DNA from 2 places in the Hydrogenophaga sp. ANAO-22 genome. Region 2 is predicted to be linked to the other one. Evidence: riboswitches for the same ligand, from Rfam matches in the RefSeq annotation. Region 2 holds a riboswitch; the other holds the start of a gene.

Region 1 (7,251 bases), 530 kb from region 2:
AGAAGGCCTGCAGTTCCAGGCGCCAGCCGCCGGTGCTGGTGAGATCGAACCAGTGGCCCATGTGCGCCAGGCCCACGGCGAAGGCCATGTTGATCGCGATGACCAGGGCCGCCGGCACCACCCACACGCCCGCGAGCAGGAACAGCGGCGCCACGAACTCGCCCAGGTACACGCCATAGGCGAGGAAGCCGGGCAGGCCCTTGGCGACCAGCATGCCTTCGATGCCGCCCACGCCGCCGGTGATCTTGGCCCAGCCGTGCAGCACCATCAGGAGCGCGAGCGTCCAGCGCAACAGGATGACGCCGAGCCGGGGGTGGTTGAAGAGGTTGTTGAGCAGGTTCATGGTGAAAAGGTTTTAAGAAGCCAACATCAAAAAGGGGATGTACGGAAGGCAGAGCCGCCGCCGCATGAAGAGGTTCCCGGCGCGCCGCCATGGCGCCCCGTGACAGGGTCGGTGACCTACTGGCGCTTCCAGTGCCTGTACCCGCGCCATCCCCACACCGCCAGGCACCCGGCGCCCAACACCAGCGCCAGCCAGCCCAGGCCCGCCGAGCCCGCGACGATGTCCCGCAGCGCCGGCGACTGGAGGCGGTGGGGTGCGATCAGCACGATCAGGCCAATGGCGGCGAGCAACACGCCTTTCCAAAGCAGATCGTCGTTGGGCCGTGGGTTCTTCGACGTCATCGTTCTCCGTCCTCACAGGTTCGGCGCGAGCCAGCGCTGCAGCTCGTTGCGCGCCACCGCGCTGCGCTCGGCCAGGTCGTCCACCTGGTCGTCGCCGATCTTGCCGACGTTGAAGTAGGTGCTCTGCGGGTGGGCGAGGTAGAAGCCGCTCACGCTGGCCGCCGGGGTCATGGCCAGGCTTTCGGTCAGGCCCATGCCGATGTCCTCGCACTGCAGCACCTCGAACATCGCGCGCTTGACGGAGTGGTCCGGGCAGGCCGGATACCCCGGCGCCGGCCGGATGCCCTGGTACTTTTCCTTGATCAGCTCTTCGTTGCTCAGCGCCTCGTCGGCCGCGTAGCCCCAGAGGTCGGTTCGCACGCGGTGGTGCATGCACTCGGCCAGCGCCTCGGCCATGCGGTCGGCCAGGGCCTTGAGCATGATGGCGGAGTAGTCGTCGAGGTCGTCGAGGAACTGCTTTTCCTTCTTCTCCACCCCCAGGCCGGCGGTCACGGCGAACATGCCCACGTAGTCGTTGGCCTCGCCCTGGGGCGCGACGAAATCGGCCAGGCAGCGGCTGGGGCGCATCACGCCGTCGATCTCGTGCTTCTCGGCCTGTTGGCGCAGGCCGTGCCAGGTCAACGCGACTTCGCGGCGGCTCTCGTCGGTGTAGAGCTGAATGTCGTCGTCGTGCACGCTGTTGGCCGGATACAGGCCCACCACCGCGCTGGCGCTGAGCCAGCGGCCTTCAATGAGGCGCTGCAGCATGCGCTTGCCGTCGCTGAACACGCGCCGCGCTTCTTCGCCCACCACCTCGTCCTTCAGGATCTCGGGGAAGGGGCCGGCGAGGTCCCAGGTCTGGAAGAACGGGGCCCAGTCGATGTACTTGGCGATCTCGTGCAGGTCGAAGTTCTTGAACACGCGCTTGCCGATGAACTTGGGCTTCTGCGGCGTGTAGGCCTTCCAGTCGATCGGCGTCTTGTTCAGGCGCGCGCGCTCCAGCGGCCACAGCGGCACCTGTTTCTTGTTGGCATGCTGGGTGCGCACGCGCTCGTAGTCGGCATTGACCTCGGCGATGTAGGCCGCGGCCTGGTCGGACAGCAGGCCCTGCGCCACGCTCACGCTGCGCGAGGCGTCGGGCACGTAGACCACCGGCCCGTCGTAGTGCGGCGCGATCTTCACCGCGGTGTGCACGCGGCTGGTGGTGGCGCCACCGATCAGCAGCGGGATGCCCCGGCCGCGGAAGTGTTCGTCCTTCTGCATCTCGCCGGCCACGTACTGCATCTCTTCCAGGCTGGGCGTGATCAGGCCCGAGAGGCCCACGATGTCGGCGCCCTCGGCCTTGGCCATGGCCAGGATCTCGTGGCAGGGCACCATCACGCCCATGTTCACGACCTCGTAGTTGTTGCACTGGAGCACGACGGTGACGATGTTCTTGCCGATGTCGTGCACGTCGCCCTTGACGGTGGCGATCACGATCTTGCCCTTGGGCTTCACGTCGCCGCCGGCGGCCTGCAGCGCCAGCTTCTCGGCCTCGATGTAAGGCAGCAGGTGCGCCACGGCCTGTTTCATCACGCGCGCGCTCTTGACCACCTGCGGCAGGAACATCTTGCCCTGGCCGAACAGGTCGCCGACCACGTTCATGCCGTCCATCAGCGGGCCTTCGATCACGTTGAGCGGGCGGCCACCGCCGGCCTCGATCTCGCGCCACATCTCTTCGGTGTCTTCGGTGATGAAGTCGTTGATGCCGCGCACCAGCGCGTGGCTCAGCCGCTCGCGGATCGGCAGGGCGCGCCATTCGTTCTTCTTGCTGTCGTCCTTGGCCGAGCCCTTGGCGCTCTCGGCCACTTCCACCAGGCGTTCGCCCGCATCGGGCCGGCGGTTGAGCACCACGTCTTCCACGCGCTCGCGCAGATCGGGCTCGAGCTCGTCGTACACGCCCACCATGCCGGCGTTGACGATGCCCATGTCCATGCCGGCCTGGATCGCGTGGTACAGGAACACGGTGTGGATGGCCTCGCGCACCGGGTCGTTGCCGCGGAAGCTGAACGACACGTTGGACACGCCGCCGCTGACCTTGGCGCCCGGCAGGTGCTGCTTGATCCAGCGCGTGGCGTTGATGAAGTCCACCGCGTAGTTGTTGTGTTCCTCGATGCCGGTGGCGATGGCGAAGATGTTGGGGTCGAAGATGATGTCTTCGGGCGGGAAGCCCACCTCATCGACCAGCACGCGGTAGGCGCGTTCGCAGATCTCGACCTTGCGTTCGTAGGTGTCGGCCTGGCCCTTTTCGTCGAAGGCCATGACCACGGCGGCCGCGCCGTAGCGCTTGACCAGGCGCGCCTGGCGCTTGAACTCGTCCAGGCCTTCCTTCATGGAGATGGAGTTGACGACGCCCTTGCCCTGCACGCAGCGCAGGCCAGCCTCGATCACCTCCCACTTGGAGGAGTCCACCATCACCGGCACGCGCGCGATGTCGGGCTCGCCGGCAATGAGGTTCAGGAAACGCACCATCGCGGCCTTGCTGTCGAGCATGGCCTCGTCCATGTTGACGTCGATGATCTGGGCGCCGTTCTCCACCTGCTGGCGCGCCACGGCCAGCGCGTCTTCGAAGCGGCCTTCGAGGATCATGCGGGCGAAGGCCTTGGAGCCGGTGACGTTGGTGCGCTCGCCCACGTTGACGAACAGGCTGCCCGGCTCGATGCGCAGCGGCTCCAGGCCGGAGAGCAGCATGGGCGGCACGGGGGTGGACGACGACGACGGGGAAGCGGATTCGGAGGACATGAGGCTCACCAAGGCAGTTTGCGAAAAACAGACCGGTGAGCGCCGTTTGGGCCTGTTCGCGCCCACTCAAGCCTGACGCACGGTGGGGGCTGAAAAGCCCGCCGGCGCTGCAACGCTCCTTGAGAAGCGGCGATTTTAGCTCGCCAGGGAGGGCCTCGCCCGCCATTGGTGCGATGTTTGCTTGCCCCGCGCCCATGCCTTCCAGCCCCAGCGACCCCGACAGCCCCCTCACCGACTGGCACGCCCAGGAGCTGCTGCTCATGCGCGAGGTGATGAAGCTGGTGGGCCGCAGCCTGGCGCCGGCCTTCGTGCTGCGCGAGATGCTGCACCTGATGAGCGAACTGCTGGGCCTGAACCGGGGCCGCATGGTGCTGGCCGGCGAGCCCGCGCCGGGCGAAGAGCGCACGGCCTCGGTGCGCCACGCCTACGGCCTCACGGCCGAGGAGGTGCAGCGCGGCGTGTTCCGCTGGGGCGAGGGCATCACCGGGCGCGTGCTGGCCACCGGCCTGCCCGCGATCGTGCAGGACGTGGACGCCGAACCGCTGTTCCTGTTCCGCACGGTGCCGCGCGAGCGCCTGCCGCCGCAGACCGTGGCCTTCATCGCGTTGCCGATCGAGGTCAACGGCGCCACCATCGGCGTGCTGGCCTGCCACCGCATCCGCAGCCGCCAGCGCCACCTGAACGACGACCTGGCCGTGTTGCGCATCCTGGCCACGCTGGCCGGGCAGCTGCTGCGGCTGGAACAGCTGGTGGCCGAGCAGACGCGCCAGCTGCTGGCGCGCAACGCGGCCCTGGCCCGCGCGCTGGACAGCGCCAGCGCCCGCTACGGCCTGATCGGCCGCTCGCCCGCGCTGCTGCAGGCGCTGGGCGAGCTCGAGCGCGTGTCGCAGTCGCAGGCCACGGTGCTGCTGCTGGGCGAGTCGGGCACCGGCAAGGAGCTGTTCGCGCGCGCGGTGCACCTGGCCAGCGGCCGGCACGACCAGCCCTTCATCAAGGTCAACTGCTCGGCGATTCCCGAAACGCTGTTCGAGTCCGAGCTGTTCGGTTACGAGCGCGGCGCCTTCACCGGCGCGAACACCGCGCGCGCGGGCTGGTTCGAGCAGGCCCACGGCGGCACCATCTTCCTGGACGAGATCGGCGAGCTGCCGCTGGCCATGCAGTCCAAGCTGCTGCGCACGCTGCAGGAAGGCACGCTGGTGCGCCTGGGCGGCACGCGCGAACTCAAGGTGAACGTGCGCCTGGTGGCGGCCACCAACCGCGAACTCGCGCGCGAGGTGCAGGCCGGGCGCTTCCGGCAGGACCTGTATTACCGGCTCAACGTGATCCCGATCCGCCTGCCCAGCCTGCGGGAGCGTGGCGAGGACGTGCGCGCGCTGGCCCTGCACTTCGTGAACCGCGCCAACCAGGCGCACCAGCGCAACGTGAACCTCGCGCCCGACGCGCTGGCGCGGCTGGAGGCGCACGACTGGCCGGGCAACATCCGCGAGCTGGGCAACCTGATCGAGCGCCTGGTGCTGCTGGCCGACCACACCCTGGTGACGGCCGCCACGCTGGAGCGCTTCATGCCCCAGGCCCAGGCCCAGGCCCAGAACGCGGCGGCCCCCACCGGGGAGACCGAACCGCTGGTGCGCGACTACCAGAGCGCGCAGTCGCACAGCGCCCAGGCCCTGCGCGAGGCGCTGGCCCGGCACCAGGGCAACCAATCGCGCGCGGCGCAAAGCCTGGGCCTCACCCTGCGCCAGTTCGCCTACAGGATGAAGAAGCTCCCTCCTGCGTCGCCTTCGGCGCCTTCCCCCCGAAGGGGGGACGACACCTGAGACCCGGCGAAGCCGGCTCCCCGGTGTCTCTGGTTTGCACCTCCCAATGCGTCGACATTGTGTCGACACATTGAAGCGACAAGGATCTGGTCACGGATGGCATCGCTCTATTTTCAAGAGCATCAAACTCAATGAAAACAATGACTTGAAAGCCATTCCAGGCAACTTCACGAGGCTGGCACGCGGGTTGCGAAAAGGCACCGCAGGCAATCCCGCCGGCCGCTTTTTTCGTGAGGTTTCCATGAGCATCGACGCCATCCTGATCGCCCCCGCCCAGTTGCAGGCCCTGCAGTCGTCCGAACCCGTGGTGGTCATCGACACCCGCGACGCCGAGACCTACGCCGCCGGCCACATCCCCGGTGCGGTGAACCTGCGCGAGGTCTTCACTTACCTCGCCACCTCCACGCCCGAAGGCCTCCAAGCCCTCAAGGCCACGTTTGCTGCCGCACTGGGCGGCGCCGGCCTCTCGGGCGAAGAGACCGCCGTGTTCTACGAGGACGCGATGAACAGCGGCTACGGCCAGTCCTGCCGGGGCTACTACCTGCTGACCTGGCTGGGCTACCCGAAGATCAAGGTGCTCAACGGCGGCTTCAGCGCCTGGAAGGCCGCCGGCCTGCCCGTCTCCACCGAGGCAGCCGCTCCCACGCCCGCCACCTTCCCCGAACTCGCCGGCAGCGATGTGATGCTGACCCAGGCCGACGTGCAGGCCGCGCTGGGCACCGACACCGTGCTGCTCGACGTGCGCGACGTGGACGAGTGGATCGGCGACAGCTCCTCGCCCTACGGCAAGGACTTCGCGCCGCGCAAGGGCCGCCTGCCCGGCGCCAAGTGGGTCGAGTGGTACCGCTTCATGAAACCGTCCGCCCAGGGCCCGGTGTTCAAGACGCCCGACGAGGTGAAGGCCGAGTGCGCCACCGCCGGCATCGCGCCCGACGACACCGTCTACCTCTACTGCTTCAAGGGCGCGCGCGCGTCCAACACCTTCCTCGCCCTCAAACAGGCCGGCTTCAGCGACGTGCGCATGTACTTCGGCTCGTGGAACGAGTGGTCGCGCGACGAGAGCCTGCCGATCGAGACCGGCCTGCCGTTGGCGAAGTCGAGCAAGAAGCCCAGCCTGGCGCTCGCCGCCTGATCTCAACCCTTCCCGTTTTTTCAACCCTGGAGACCCCATGTCCGCCACCGACACCCTTGAACCCACCGCCCCCGCCAGCACCACCGTGAAGGCGTGGCTGCGCCCGATCGACGGCGCCGGCCTCGCCGCCTTCGCCGCCAAGGGCAAGGCCAACCCGGCCAGCCGCGGCACCAACAAGGTCCACACCGTGATGGAGGGCCAGTACCGCTCGCTCTCCACCGTGGGCCAGCACGCGCCGGTGGTGGTGGACGAGCCGCTGCACCTGTTCGGTCAGGACACCGCCCCCGCCCCGGGCGAGATCGTGCTCTCGGGCCTGGGCGGCTGCCTGGCCGTGGGCATCACGGCGGTGGCGACCTGGAAGGGCGTGAAGCTCAGCAAGCTCGAGGTCTTCCTCGAGGGCGACATCGGCAACCCCGCCGCCTGGGGCGCCGGTGGCGCGCTGGAGAAAACGCCGCCCGAGATGGGCTTCCAGGCGATCCGCGTGAAGGTGCTGGTGGAGGGCGACGCCCCGCGCGAGGTGCTCGACGAGATCGTGCGGCACGCCAACTTCTACTCGCCCGTGGCCAACACCCTGCGCAACCCGGTCCCGATGACGGTCGACCTGGCCTGAGCGCCGCCGCCTGCCTGCCTGCCCCTTCAACCTCCTGGACCGCGCATGAACCCGAACGACCTGCCCCGCGAACTGACCCACGAAACAACGGCCGACGCGCTGCTGGCCGCGGTGCGCACCGTGGCGCAAGGCCCGCTGGCCGCGGTGGTGGAAGCCATCGACCGCGAAGGCCACTACCCGCGCGAGGTGCTGCAGCAGCTGGGCGCGCTCGGCGCGCTGGGGGCCCACCTGGACGCACCGGCCGGGCG
Region 2 (7,251 bases):
TTGTTGTTCATGGCCAGGCCCAGGCCGGTGCTGTCCTTGTTGGCGCTGTCCAGGTGCACGGCGCGGGCGCGCACGAGCACGCTGCCGGCCTGGAAGTCGTCCTGCGCCAGGGCGGCGCCCGACGCGAGCAGGCAGGTGGACGCGAGGGCGGCCAGGGCGAAGTGGTGCGTATTCATGGTGGTCTTCTGTGTTGCGTTGACTCGGGAGAATCCCCGCGTCCATTACAGAAGACCGTGCGTGGCGCGGCGTTGCGCCACGTCAAACCGGCCGGAGACCTGGCCCCGCTGGTGCGGATTGCTTGACGCAGGTCAAGCCACGCGCTTCAGTCGCGCAACAGCACGACCCGGCCGACGCCGCCCTGCACGATGCCCAGCGCCGACGCGGCCGCGCGGCTGAGGTCGATGATGCGGCCCGGCACGTGCGGGCCGCGGTCGTTGATGCGCACCGTCACCTCCTTGCCCGTGCGGGCGTGGCGCACGCGCACGCGGGTGCCGAACGGCAGGGTCTTGTGGGCCGCGGTGAGTTCGTTCATGTCGTAGACCTCGCCGCTGGCGGTGCGCCGGCCGTGGAAAGGCTCGCCGTACCAGGACGCCAGGCCCCGCGCGATGACGCTCTCGCTGGCGTCCGGGGTGTCGGTGTCGTCGGCCGAGGCATCGGGCACGCTGCCCAGGTCGGGCATGTCCGGCGCTCGCGTCGCGCAGCCGCCGAGCCACAACAAGGTGGCCAGCGCCAGCGTGACCGCGGGCTTGAGGCTCATGCAAGACCGAGGCGCTGGACGATGTCCGTCGTGGCCCCGCTCTGGTTCATGGTGTAGAAGTGCAGCCCCGGCACGCCGCCGCCGCGCAGGCGGTCGCACAGGTCGGTCACCACGTCCAGGCCGAAGGACTTGATGGACGCGGTGTCGTCGCCGAAGGCCTGCAGGCGCATGCGGATCCAGCGCGGGATCTCGGCGCCGCAGGCGTCGGAGAAGCGCATCAGCTGCGTGGAGCTGGTGATGGGCATGATGCCCGGCACCACAGGCACGTCCACGCCCACGCGCTGCAGCTCGTCGCGGTAGCGGAAATAGGCATCGGCATTGAAGAAGTACTGCGTGATGCCCGAATCGGCACCGGCCTTCACCTTGGCCGCGAAGGCCTCGAGGTCGGCCTCGGGCGAGCGGGCCTGCGGGTGCGTTTCCGGGTAGGCCGCCACCTCGATGTGGAATCGGTCACCGGTCTCGGCGCGCACGAAGGCCACCAGGTCGCTGGCGTAGCGGAACTCGCCACCCACGCCGTAGCCGCTGGGCAGGTCACCGCGCAGGGCCACGATGCGGCGGATGCCGGCGGCCGCGTAGGCCGCCAGGCGCTCGCGGATGCTCGCGCTCGACTGGCCGATGCAGCTCAGGTGCGGCGCGGCGGGGCAGCCCTCGCCCATGATCTCGGTCACGGCCTGCAGCGTGCCGTCCTGCGTGGAGCCGCCGGCGCCAAAGGTCACCGAGCAGAACTCGGGCTTGAGCGCGTAGAGCTGCTGGCGCACCGCGCGCAGCTTGACCGCGCCTTCGGGCGTCTTGGTCGGGAAAAATTCCAGGCTGATGGGAAGACTCACGGTCCCCTCCTTGCATCACTTGCTCGCATACACAAAAAACTCGCGGTTGCCGTCACCCCCGGTGATCGCGCTCTCGACGTAGTCGCGCATCCGCAGGCCCTGCTCTTCGCAGGCCTGCGCGATGCGATCGCGCACGATGGCGTAACTCGCCGCGTCCTTCACCAGACCACCCTTGCCGATGTGCCCGGGCTGCAGCTCGAACTGCGGCTTGACCAGCATCAGCATCTGCCCGCCCGGTGCCAGCAGCGGCACCAGGGCCGGCCACACCAGGGTCTGCGAGATGAACGACAGGTCGCCCACGATCAGATCGAACGGCGGCGCGCCACCCGCGTCCTGCAGCGCCTGGGCCGAGAGATCGCGCGCGTTGCATTTTTCAATGCAGATCACGCGCGGATCGCCCTTGAGCTGCGGGTGCAGCTGGCCCTGGCCCACGTCCACCCCCACGACCTGCGCCGCGCCTCGCTGCAACAGGCAGTCGGTAAAACCGCCGCTGCTCTGCCCCACATCGAGGCAGCGCAGGCCGCTCACGTCCAGGCCGGTGTGGCGCAGCGCGCCTTCCAGCTTGAGGCCGCCGCGCGACACATAGCGCGTCTCCGCCGTGTCCAGCAGGCGCAGCTCGGCCGCGTCACGCAGCTCCTCGCCGTTCTTGGTGACCGCTGTCCAGTCGCCCCCCGGCGCACGCCATTGCACGCCCGCGGCGATGAGCCGCTGGGCCTGCGAACGGGTGGCGGCCAGGCCGCGCTCGACGAGCAGCTGGTCGGCCCGCATGGGCGCGATCAATACCGGTAGGTGTCCGGCTTGTACGGGCCGGCCTTGCTCACGCCGATGTAGGCGGCCTGCTCGTCGGTCAGCTCGGTCAGCATGGCGCCGACCTTCTTCAGGTGCAGGCGCGCGACCTTCTCGTCCAGGTGCTTGGGCAGCACGTAGACCTGGCCCACTTCGTACTTCTTCGGCTGCGTGAACAGCTCGATCTGGGCAATGGTCTGGTTCGCGAACGAGCTCGACATCACGAAGCTGGGGTGGCCGGTGCCGCAGCCCAGGTTCACCAGGCGGCCCTTGGCCAGCATGATGATCTTCTTGCCGTCGGGGAACTTGACGTGGTCGACCTGCGGCTTGATCTCTTCCCATTCGTACTTCTCGATCGAGGCGATGTCGATCTCGTTGTCGAAGTGGCCGATGTTGCAGACGATGGCCTGGTCCTTCATCGCGGCCATGTGGTCGTGCGTGATGATGGATTTGTTGCCGGTGGTGGTCACGAAGATGTCGGCCTTGTCGGCGGCGTACTCCATGGTCACGACCTTGTAGCCTTCCATCGCGGCCTGCAGGGCGTTGATGGGGTCGATCTCGGTCACCCACACCTGGGCCGACAGCGCGCGCAGCGCCTGGGCCGAACCCTTGCCCACGTCACCGTAGCCGGCGACCACGGCGACCTTGCCGGCGATCATCACGTCGGTGGCGCGCTTGATGCCGTCGACCAGCGATTCGCGGCAGCCGTACAGGTTGTCGAACTTGCTCTTGGTCACCGAGTCGTTCACGTTGATGGCGCGGAACGGCAGCGTGCCCCGGGCAGCCATTTCCTTCAGGCGGTGCACGCCGGTGGTGGTCTCTTCGGTCACGCCAATGATCTGGCTGGCCTTGCGGGTGTACCAGGTCGGGTCCTGCGCGAGCTTGGCCTTGATGGCGGCGAACAGGCAGGTTTCTTCTTCGCTGGTCGGCTTGCTGATGACCGAGAGGTCCTTCTCGGCCTTCTGGCCCAGGATCATCAGCAACGTGGCGTCGCCGCCGTCGTCCAGGATCATGTTGGGGCCTTCGCCTTCGGTGCCGGCGGCGCCGAACTCAAAGATGCGGTGGGTGAAGTCCCAGTACTCGGCCAGGGTCTCGCCCTTGTGCGCGAACACCGGCGTGCCCTGCGCGACCAGCGCGGCGGCGGCGTGGTCTTGCGTGGAGAAGATGTTGCACGAAGCCCAGCGCACGCTCGCGCCCAGGGCCTGCAGGGTTTCGACCAGCACCGCGGTCTGGATCGTCATGTGGATGCTGCCGGTGATGCGCGCGCCCTTGAGCGGCTTGGCGGCGGCGAATTCCTCGCGGATGGCCATCAGGCCGGGCATTTCGGTTTCCGCAATGCGGATTTCCTTGCGGCCCCACTCGGCCAGGGAAAGGTCGGCGATCGCGCTGTCGGCGGTCGGGTTGTTCAGACGTGCATTCATGGTTCGCTCCGGAAAGGATGGACAAACCACATCTGGCATTGAGTCAAAAAGAACTCATCGCACGGGATGTGGATGAGCGTCGTTGCATGGATGGTCCGAGCCTCACGCCCCGCTGCTGAAGTGTTCAGTGGGGGCGCTGCAACGCTCCTCGGATCGCGCGATTCTACCGCAGCGGCCTCGATCTGCCCCCTGCCGCGCGTCGCCGGTGGCACCTGCGGCGCCCGGGGCCCTGTGCGACACTGCCCGCCTTCCATGCGCATGAATCCCCTCACCCTCTGGCCCGCCACGGAGCGCGCCCGCATCCACGGCGTGCTGACCGACATCGACGACACCCTCACGACCGAGGGCGCGATCACCCCCGATGCCCTGGACGCCTTGCACCGCCTGCGCACCGCCGGCCTGCCGGTGTTCGCCATCACGGGCCGGCCCGCCGGCTGGAGCGAGGCCTTCGCGCTGGCCTGGCCGGTGGACGCCATCGTGGCCGAGAACGGCGCCGTGGCGCTGTGGCGCGGCGACTCGGGCGAACTCCAGCGCGACTACCTGCAGGACGCGGCCACGCGCGCCGCCCATTTCGCGAAACTGCAGGCCACCGCGCAACGCGTGCTGGCCGAGCTGCCGCAGGCCCGACTGGCCACCGACAGCCCCGGGCGCGAGACCGACATCGCGATCGACCACAGCGAGTTCGCGCACCTGAGCGAGGCCGACATCGCCACCGTGGTGCAGCTGATGAAAAGCGAAGGCCTCAACGCCACCGTGAGCTCCATCCACATCAACGGCTGGATCGGCGAGCACGACAAGCTGGCCGGCGCGCGCTGGATCGTGCGATCGCGCCTGGGCCGCTCGCTCGACGACGAACTCGACCGCTGGGTCTACGTCGGCGACTCGACCAACGACGCGCGCATGTTCGGCCATTTCCCGCACAGCGTGGGCGTGGCCAACGTCGCGCGCTTCTGGGGCGCGCTCACGCAACACCCGCGCTACGTGGCGGCAGGCGAGCGCGGCGCGGGTTTCACCGAGGTGGCCGACGCGGTGCTGGGCGCGCGGGCCGCGGGCGCATGAGCGAACACCCGCTGCCGCCCACCGGCACCCTGCCCGACCACCCGCCCGCCGAGGCGCGGCTCGGCCTGGTCGCGATCTTCGGCTCCACCTTCTTCGAGCTGGTGGGCTACTTCATGCTCACGCCGCTGCTGCTGTTGCGCCTCAAGGGCGGCGGCGAATCGACCGCGCTGGCCGGTGTGTTCGCCGCCAGCGGCTGGCTCGGCGTGTTCTTCATGACGCCGTTCGCCTCGGCCATCACGCAGCGCCTGGGCCGGCGGCCCACGCTGTGGCTGGCCGCGCTGATCCCGGTGATCGCCACCGCCGGCTTCGCCTTCACGCCGCTGCTCTGGCTCTGGTTCGTGTTCAAGATCGCCGCCGGCATGGCCTCGGGCCTGCGCTGGGTGCTGGCCGAGGCCGTGGTGGCCGAGTTCTCGCCGCCCGGGCAGCGCGGGCGCTACGTGGGCATCTTCGAGACCATGGTGGGCATCACCTTCGTGGTCGGCCCGCTCATGCTGGCCTGGGTCGGAGCCGACAGCGACGCGGCGCTGTGGATCGCGCTGGGCTTCATGGCCATCGGCCTGGTCTGGAGCCTGCTGATCCCGCGCCTGCCCGACGCGGCCGACGCGCACAGCGCGAAGGTGGGCCTGTCGGGCGTGTGGCACGCGCTGCTGGCGCACCCGCTGATCATGACCGTGGGCTTCGTCGGTGGTTTCTTCGAAAGCGGCCTCACGTCCATCCTGCCGCTCTACGGCCTGGCGCTGGGCCTGGGCGCCACCGTGGCGGCGCTGCTGGTCTCGGCAAGCGGCCTGGGCAGCGCGCTCATGATGCTGCCCGCCGGCGTGCTGGCCGACCGCATGGCCCACCACCCGGCACAGCGCTGGGGCGACGGCCACCGCGCGCGCCTGGCGATCATGCGGGTCTGCGCCCTCATCACCCTGCTGGCCACCTTGGTCATCCCCTTCGTGGCCGGCACGCCCTGGCTGGCCGCGCCCGTGGCCTTCCTCTGGGGCGGCGCGGGCGGTTGTCTGTACACGCTGGCGATGATCGACATCGGCTCGCGCGAGGAAGGCATCACCCTGGTCAACAGCACCGCCGTGCTGGTGCTGTCCTACACCCTGGGCGGGGTGCTCGCGCCCGCGCTGGGCGCCGCCGCGCTGCAGTGGGCGCCCACGCTGGGCTTCCCGGCCCTGCTGCTGTCGGTCGCCGGCCTGGGCTGGTGGCTGTTGAGACGGACCGTTTCGGCCCCATCTGAAGGAACCCCGCGCGGCTGAGCGGCTCCCAACCTGACAAGCGAAAGGATCTCCCCATGGCCATTCCCTGGCTGGTTGCCCTGAAAGTGATCCCCTGGGGGGACGTGATCGAACACGCGCCCACGGTGCTCAACGCCGCGCGCAAGCTGCTGGACCGCTCGAAGGCGCCACCCGCCGGCACGACCGCGCCGGTGCCGCTGGACCTGGGCGATGCCCCGCCCACCCTGGGGGAACTCAAGAACCGCCTGATCGAGGCGCGGCAGCTGATCGACCAGCAGGCTGCGGTGCAGGCCCAGATGGCGCAGACCCTGACCGAACTGGCCGAACAGAACGCGCGCCTGGTGGGTGCCGTGGACCTGCTGCGCAAGCGCACGCGCCTGCTGCTGTGGGCGGTGGCCGTGCTGGCGGTGGGCGTGGTCGGGCTGTTCGCGCGCTGAGCGCTCAGCCGCCGCGCTCGGTCTGCAGCGCGGCGTCGCAGCCCACGCCGGCCGCGATCCAGCGCCGCGCCAGCCGCTGGAACACCGGCGCCGCCCAGCGCCAGCGCGGGCCCAGCACGCCCCGCGCGTCGGTGATGGCGCCACAGCGGTAGACCGACAAGGCGCCGTCCCAGCGCAGCGCGTCGCACGCGCCCACGCGCTTGCGCGAAATCACCCGCCCCAAAGGACAAGGCTCGGCCAGGCAACACACCCCGCAGCCGTTGCACGGCGCGCCCAGAGCCGGCTTGGCCGGCGCCTCGGCGTGGATGTGGATGACCTGGCCCTCCGGCATCACGTCCTGGCCAGCACCGGCCCCAGCACACGCCCGGTGTGCGTGTCCAGGCGCACCACCTCGTCGGGCGGCGCGGCGGCCACGATGCGGCCCCCGCCGTTGCCACCCTCGGGGCCCAGGTCGATGATCCAGTCGGCCTCGGCCATCACGTCCAGGTCGTGCTCGATCACCACCACGCTGTGGCCGCCATCCACCAGGCGGTGCAGCACCCGAATCAGCTTCTCCACGTCGGCCATGTGCAGGCCCACCGTGGGCTCGTCGAGCACGTAGAGCGTGTGCGGTGGCTTCTGGCCCCGGCGCGTGACGTCGTCGCGCACCTTGCTGAGTTCGGTCACCAGCTTGATGCGCTGCGCCTCCCCGCCGCTGAGCGTGGGGCTGGGCTGGCCCAGCGTGAGGTAGCCCAG

Evidence for each region. Region 2 has a riboswitch for S-adenosylhomocysteine ahead of ahcY (adenosylhomocysteinase). Riboswitches for the same ligand answer to the same signal wherever they lie in the genome.
Region 1: it holds a riboswitch for S-adenosylhomocysteine, as region 2 does, so the genes downstream of both, metH (methionine synthase) here and ahcY (adenosylhomocysteinase) in region 2, are expected to answer to the same signal.

The regions. Positions count from the first base shown of each region.
Region 1 covers NZ_CP159956.1:2,763,497-2,770,747, forward strand. The annotation lists gene ABSY19_RS13295 (DoxX family protein) at 1-343, opposite strand, end outside; gene ABSY19_RS13300 (hypothetical protein) at 460-684, opposite strand; gene metH (methionine synthase) at 697-3,393, opposite strand; S-adenosyl-L-homocysteine riboswitch at 3,475-3,571, opposite strand; gene ABSY19_RS13310 (sigma-54 interaction domain-containing protein) at 3,639-5,261, shown strand; gene ABSY19_RS13315 (sulfurtransferase) at 5,503-6,393, shown strand; gene ABSY19_RS13320 (OsmC family protein) at 6,431-7,003, shown strand; gene ABSY19_RS13325 (acyl-CoA dehydrogenase family protein) at 7,049-7,251, shown strand, end outside.
Region 2 covers NZ_CP159956.1:2,238,158-2,245,408, forward strand. The annotation lists gene ABSY19_RS10695 (OmpW family protein) at 1-176, opposite strand, end outside; gene ABSY19_RS10700 (septal ring lytic transglycosylase RlpA family protein) at 323-757, opposite strand; gene metF (methylenetetrahydrofolate reductase [NAD(P)H]) at 754-1,584, opposite strand; gene ABSY19_RS10710 (TlyA family RNA methyltransferase) at 1,600-2,352, opposite strand; gene ahcY (adenosylhomocysteinase) at 2,361-3,791, opposite strand; S-adenosyl-L-homocysteine riboswitch at 3,859-3,947, opposite strand; gene ABSY19_RS10720 (HAD-IIB family hydrolase) at 4,050-4,850, shown strand; gene ABSY19_RS10725 (MFS transporter) at 4,847-6,100, shown strand; gene ABSY19_RS10730 (hypothetical protein) at 6,136-6,516, shown strand; gene ABSY19_RS10735 (hypothetical protein) at 6,521-6,847, opposite strand; gene uvrA (excinuclease ABC subunit UvrA) at 6,847-7,251, opposite strand, start outside.